2 regions of the Paraburkholderia sp. RAU2J genome follow, and region 2 is predicted to be linked to the other one. Evidence: predicted binding sites of a transcription regulator. Region 2 holds the regulator's gene; the other holds the start of a gene.

Region 1 (3,416 bases), on a different contig from region 2:
CGCCGGGACTGAACTGCAGCTCCGACAGCGGTGGATACGCGAGCCAGCCGACCTGCGCGAACTCGCCGATCACGAGCGACAGATTGATCAGGATCGCGCTGATCGCCGTCATCCAGAAGCTCAGCGAATTCAGGAACGGGAAGGCGACGTCGCGCGCGCCGATCTGCAGCGGCACGACAAGATTGAAGAGGCCCACCATCAGCGCCATAGCCATGAAGAAAATCATGATGACACCGTGCGCGGTAAATATCTGGTCGTAGTGGTGCGGCGGCAGGTAACCGGGGCCGTGAAACGCGATCGCGAGCTGAAGCCGCATCATTACGGCGTCGACAAATCCGCGCATGAGCATCAGCACCGCGACGATGATGTACATGATGCCGATCTTCTTGTGATCGACGCTTGTCAGCCACTCGGTCCAGAGCCACTTCCAGCGGCCGAGCTTCGTGAGCGTGACGATGACTGCCAGCACGATGAGCGCCATGAACGCGGCCGCGCCCATGATGATCGGCTGATCGAACGGAATCGCGCCGGGCGTAAGTTTTCCAAACATGGCTTACTCCGTGGTCTGCGTGCGACAGGCGGCGTCGCGGAAGGCCGTGACGTTGCCGTTGTTGTATCGGGCAACGATGTTGCGGAACAGGTGCTGGTCGATCGATGAGAAGTAGCGCACCGACTGCTTCTCGCTCGGCTTCGCGACTTCGGCGTATTCGTCCATGCTCAGGCGGTCCGGCGAAGCCTTGGCCTTCCGCACCCATGCGTCGAAGTCGGTGGCGCTCGTCGCGAGCGTGCGGAACTTCATGTCGGCGAATCCCTTGCCACTGAAGTTGGCGGACATGCCTTCGAAATTTCCCGGGGCATCCGCGATCAGGTGCAGACGGGTCTGCATGCCGGCCATTGCATACACCTGGGTGCCGAGTTGCGGGATGAAGAATGAGTTCATCACCGAGTCCGACGTGATGCGGAAATTCACCGGCGTATCGACTGGCACGGCGAGCTGGTTCACCGACGCAATGCCGAGGTCCGGGTAGATGAAGAGCCACTTCCAGTCGAGCGCGACCACCTCGACGTCGATCGGCTTCGCGCTCGACTGCAGCGGCCGGTACGGGTCGAGCTCATGCGTGGTGCGCCACGTCAGGATACTGAGGTACAGGATGATCAGGGCGGGGATCGTCCAGACGACGATCTCGATCGCCGTCGAGTGCGCCCATTTGGGTGCATAGACCGCGTGACGGTTCGACGCACGGTAGCGCCACGCGAAGAACAGCGTCAGCAGGATCACCGGGATCACGACCGTCAGCATCGCCCACGTGGCGGTGGCGATCAGCGACTTCTCGGCCGCGCCGACGCTCCCTTTTGGATCAAGCACAGTCAGATCACATCCCGATAGGCAGGCGCTCAATGTTGCGACGATGGCTATCGACCGTTTCCTTAAGGCTTTTCTGTCTGTCATAGTGGTTAAGTCCGGGTTGGGGCACTTTTGACCTGAAGCTGGCTTGACGCATGCGGCATCACACTCGCAGCATCATGGTCCGACAACCGGCCAGCTTTGTGATTGATGTCGATCAAGGACGAACAAAGCGGCGGGGTGCGGTGCACTGACGCAGCGCGCGGGCTAAATCAGGCGATCGCCCATGTCTTCATGGCTGAACTGAAGCAGAGCCAGGCTGCGAGCGCCTCGATCTGGCAATCGAGGGTCGTAACGGGCACGTGGCGCGGAACGAAGGACAGACTTTACGGCGCCCGTGTGAACAGGGGAACACCTTGCTGACGGTACGGTTTGCGGGTAATGCAACACTCGCAGCATTCGCGATGTGCGGGACAATCTGATCCGGATCAGCGAATACCCACCTTGGCGTTGCTATTTCGGAGTTCGACGAACACGTCTCGTCGCGTTGTTTGCGCCAGCCACCGGCGGTCGTGCCGCTAGATCAGTTTTGACCAGGACGCGCTCGAGGGGCGCTCAAGATAACCGTCGAACACCATGCCACTGCGCGCACGAAGAACCGGCCTTTTGGGGGAATCGAGATGGCGTTTCCATCGATGCTCACCAGTCCCGCCTCCCGGTATGGTTCCAGGGCGGTAAGCTCACTTGAGAAATGGCGGACGAAGTCGATCTGATGCCCTAGCGAGATCGCCGCGAAATTCAGCGGCACGCTGCACATGAGCGTCATGATCACCTCCCGACGCAACGCATCGTCAGGCGATAGGGCAATTCCGCGTTCGACCGGCAACCAGCCTTCATCGAGTGATCGGTAGTAGCTTTGCAACGAGCTCGTCGACTGACTGTAAGCGCTGCCGATCTTGCCGATGGCCGACACACCGAAGCCGACCAGATCGCACTCCGCGTACGTCGTGTAGCCTTGGAAATTGCGATGGAGGCTACCGTTGCGCAACGCAATGCTCAGCTCGTCGTCGGGTCTGGCGAAATGGTCGAGACCGATATAGATGTATCGGGCATCGAGAAAGCGCTGGGCCGAGAGCATAAATATGCGCAGGCGCTCCTCGGTCGATGGCAATCGGGCTGCGTCAATTAATCGCTGGGCCTTGAAGCGGTCTGGCAGGTGCGCGTAGTTGTAGAGGGCGACGCGATCGGGCGCCAGCCGGATCACCTCGTCCAATGTGTGGGCAAAACTGGCGACAGTCTGCTGCGGCAAACCGTAGATCAGGTCGACGTTAATTGAGGGAAATCCCGCATCGCGTGCGCCGCGAGTGCGCGTTCCACCACATCGAGTGGCTGGATGCGATTGACGGCCTGCTGAACGTCGGTAGCAAAGTCCTGTACGCCGAAGCTCGCTCGGTTGAAGCCGAGGCGCGCGAGTGGTGAAAGCGTCTTGCTGCTGACGGTTCGCGGATCAAATTCGATGGCAAGTTCTGCGTCGATCGAGAACGCGAAGCGGTTCTGCAGTTGCTGGACAAGCTCTTCGAGCTCGGCAACAGGGAAGAAGGTCGGCGTTCCACCTCCCAGATGCAGCTGCACGGTTCGCCGGTTAGGTCCGAGATGTGACGCGACCAGGTCCATCTCACGAACGAGGTAGCTCAGATATCTAGCGCTGCAGCCATGGTCGTGCGTAATGACCTTGTTGCATGCGCAGAAGTAGCAGAGTGATCTGCAAAACGGCAGATGAATAGCGAGAGCGGCGGATTATTCTCGGCAGTAGCACGAGCGGCAAGCTGACGTTCGTATGCCCGCTCCTCGAACCCGGGATGAACTCGATCTGCGGTGGGGTATGAGGTATAGCGAGGCCCCGAACGGTCGAAGTGGCGAACCACCTCCGCGGGAATCTCCGGACTGTCAGGCGCTCGGGATGCTGCTTCCCGCATCCGCGTGCGCTGCTTCGGCTGATAGTCTGCTTCGCGGTGTATTCGTTTGTTCATCCCCATCTCCAGAACCTTCCGCGCGGACAGCGCGGCGAACA
Region 2 (3,416 bases):
TGCCATTGCGCTTCGCTGGGCAGGGACTTGCCGGCCCAGCGCGCGTAGGCACTGGCTTCGGCATGGCTCACGTAGGCTGGCCAGTCGAGCGGCAGCGGCACTTCATCGAACATCGTGCGGAGCATCCATTCACTCGAGTTGCCACCTGTTTCGCCGCTCGCCTCGCGTCGCGACCAGCAGGCAGGATGCTCGATGTGCTCGGCTTGCCTCCATGCCCAATCTTTCTCCGACCACCATTTGGATTCGCGATAGCCGCCGGCCTCGATGAACTCGCGAAACGCGCCGTTCGTCACCATGTATCGATCGATCTCGAAGGCGGGCACGTCCACGCGCATTTCGCCGAACTCGTTGTCCCAACCGAACTGGCCGGCATCGCGGGACATACCGAGGACAGCCGCCCCGGCCGGCACGCCGACCATCGACGCCAACGCGTCCCGGCGCTCGGGATACGTCACCACGGACTCGCGCAGTTCGGTGACCTTTTGTGCAAGCGGCAACTGATGGAGCATGTACGCGAGCGTCTCGGCATGCATCAGCCGGTGCTCGATCGCGACGTTCAGCAACTGCCGGCAGGTGTCGGCTTGCGCGCTGTCGCGGCCGAACGTCGCGGCGTCCGCGAGACCGGCGAGCGCGTCGTCGATCTGCTTGCGCGCGCGCGAGGCATACGCGTGTACGGTGTCGAGCGACGGCCAGTCGCCGGGTTGATCGGTGGGAAAACCGCCGTCGACCGGGTCGATGCCGAAAGCAAAAAGCTGGTCGAGTTCCGGAGCGAAGGCGGGCAGGTCGCACACACGTCGATCGAACAGATTGCGATCGAACGCTTCCAGATGGCCGATGTAAAACACGATCCGGTGGCGTTCACGGATCGGCCGTTCATACAGAAATTCGGGTTTGACGATGGCAAACAATGCGTCAGTGACCTGACGCGCGTCGATCAGACGCTGGACGAGCGGGTGACGTGGGGCGGGGTCGCGATTCATTTCGCCGGATCTCCTTGCGGGGGAGGGACTAAAGACTGTACCCGGTCGCAGGAGCCATGCCAAGGCGAAATCGCGCCAAATGAGGACGGGCGGGGCGCCGGCTGGCCCCGGGTGAATGGCTCAGACCTGGCGCAGTCCAGCCAGATCGACGATGCGGATGTGCTTGCCTTGCGTGTCGATGAGGCCGCGCTTTTGAAATCTTGACAAGGTGCGGCTCACGGTTTCGAGCGTCATACCGAGGTAGCTGCCCATGTCGTCGCGCGTCATGCGCAGGTTGAATTCCGCCGACGAATAACCGCGCTGCGCATTGCGCTCCGACACGTCCAGCAGGAAAGCGGCGACCCGTTCGTCCGCGGACAGTGAACCGAGCATCATCATCTGCGTGGCTTCGCGGACGATTTGCGCGCCCAGCAGCTTGTGCATGCGCTCCTGCATCGAACTGATTTCGCGGCACAGGCGTTTGAGCGCGCTGTAGGGGACGATGCAGACGGTGCTGTCCTCGAGCGCCACGGCGCTGCACGCGTGGACGTCTTCGCTAATGCCGTCGAGCCCGAGCGCTTCGCCGGCGAGGCGCAGCCCGGTGACCTGCTCGCGGCCGTCGCGGTGCGCCATCACGGTCTTCATCGAACCGGAACGCACGGCGTAGACGCTGTCGAAACGATCGCCGCTGCGATAGAGCGCTTCGCCGCGCTGCACCGAGCGCGCGGAGCAGATCAGCGTTTCAAGTTTCGCGAGTTCCTCAGCCGACAGGCCTTGCGGCATGCAGAGTTGCCGCATCGAGCAACTCGAACAGCGGGCGGCGGTGCGCGCGGTCGCCCGCACCGGTGCCGCGCGGCGGCGGCTGCGCGCGGGCGACGAACTGGCGGAGGAACCGTCGATACCGGTGGAGTGCGTTACAGCGGAAGGAGTGAGCATGTTCTGCAGGCGATTATCGGAGGAGCGGCGATTGTCCCATCCGCCCTATACCCGCTTTGGCGGCAAAGTGACGCGTTCAGTCGGTTAGGCATTTCGAGCGCCGTGGCGCCCGGATAGGTGGTCGGGCGGGTGGACTGCCATGTTTTCTTGAGCGCTTGTATCTGTGCGGGCTTCATGAATGAGCCGCCATTGCGCGACGCCGTTTTCGCACGGCAAACGGCGGTCGCATGTTGCGCCGTTACTGGGCGGCGGGTTCCTTGTCCTGCCCCGCGGCGGACGGAATCAGCAACACGGGGATGGTCGCCTGGCGCACGCAGCGCTCGGCGACGCTGCCGAGAATCAGCCGTTGAAAACCACGCCGGCCATGGGTGCCCATGACGAGGAGGTCGGCGTCGAATTCGGCGGCGGCCTTCAGCACGATGTCCGACACGTCGCCGAGCGACGATGCCTCGCTGACGGCGGGGTCGCCCTTGACGCCTTGCTCGGCCATCGTCTGCGTGAATTCCGCGCGCAACTCCCTGCCTTCTTCGATCAGACGGTTGCGCAGGATCGACGGGTCGTAACCGGGCGCTTCGAAGTACATGGGCGTGTTTTCGACAACGTAAAAAGGCCGCAGAACTGCGCCGTTGGATTTGGCGAGCGCGAGGGCTGCCTCGAATGCACGGCGGGAAGTGTTGCTGCCGTCGACCGCTACAAGGATGCGTGTGTACATGGCGACTCCGCGTCTGAAAGATCCGTATGCCGTAGCCATTTTCACGGCCCGGCTCCTTGATCTTTTATACCAACGAAGCTTAGATGATGGCCGAAAAAGATGCACTCACCAGGATGTAAATCAAACTCTTGTCAAATTCATGGGTCCGGTGTGCTTGTCGCCAAGCTTGATAGCGCGGGTCCTGGCGACTCCGCGACTCGATTCAGGGCGCATATTTCCATAAAGAACGGCCAAAGTTGGCCTTACAATTAAGTGATACTCAGACAAGCTGCTTCAGTCCGCGGATGAACGAGCGCAAAACCACAGGCCTGCCCGACAAGATCTACGGCGATATCCTCAATCGCATTCTTGAAGGCGAATATAAGGAAGGTGAGCGCTTGCCAACCGAGCACGCACTGGCCGAACGGTTTGCGACCTCGCGGCCGACCGTGCGCGAAGCCTTGGCGCGCCTGCGGGCGGACGGCATCATCATGACGCGGCATGGTTCGGGCACGACGGTCGCGCGGCGGCCCGATCCGGACGTGCGCCGTTTCGCGCCGCTCGAAACGCTGTCCGATATTCGCCGATGCTACGAATTTCGCATCGTGACCGAGGCTGGCGCGGCCGCGCAGGCGGCGCTCAAAGCCGATGCCGACGACATCGCCGCGATTCAGCACGCCTGGGACGAACTGGAGCGCATCATCGATAGCCGCGGGATCGGCGCGCAGGACGACTTCCTGTTCCATCTGGCCGTGGCGCGCGCGTCGAAGAACCCGTTTTTCATCACGGTCATGTCGTTCATCGAGGAGCAGATTCTCTTCAGCATGAAC

Evidence for each region. Region 2 encodes FNR, which switches genes on or off when oxygen is low (the NO sensors DNR and NnrR bind a similar motif). Its sites were predicted from a motif close to TTGATNNNNATCAA; they were not measured.
Region 1: a site for FNR is predicted at 1,553-1,566, ahead of cyoA (ubiquinol oxidase subunit II). Genes of this name have one in related genera too.

What each region holds. Positions count from the first base shown of each region.
Region 1 covers NZ_RBXG01000004.1:140,605-144,020, forward strand. Annotated here, with positions in the region: gene cyoB (cytochrome o ubiquinol oxidase subunit I) at 1-550, opposite strand, end outside; gene cyoA (ubiquinol oxidase subunit II) at 554-1,450, opposite strand; partial or broken gene hemN (oxygen-independent coproporphyrinogen III oxidase) at 1,924-3,321, opposite strand.
Region 2 covers NZ_RBXG01000002.1:2,837,820-2,841,235, reverse strand. Annotated here, with positions in the region: gene B0G69_RS30300 (SUMF1/EgtB/PvdO family nonheme iron enzyme) at 1-980, opposite strand, end outside; gene fnr (fumarate/nitrate reduction transcriptional regulator Fnr) at 1,101-1,895, opposite strand; gene B0G69_RS30290 (universal stress protein) at 2,134-2,607, opposite strand; gene B0G69_RS30285 (FadR/GntR family transcriptional regulator) at 2,892-3,416, shown strand, end outside.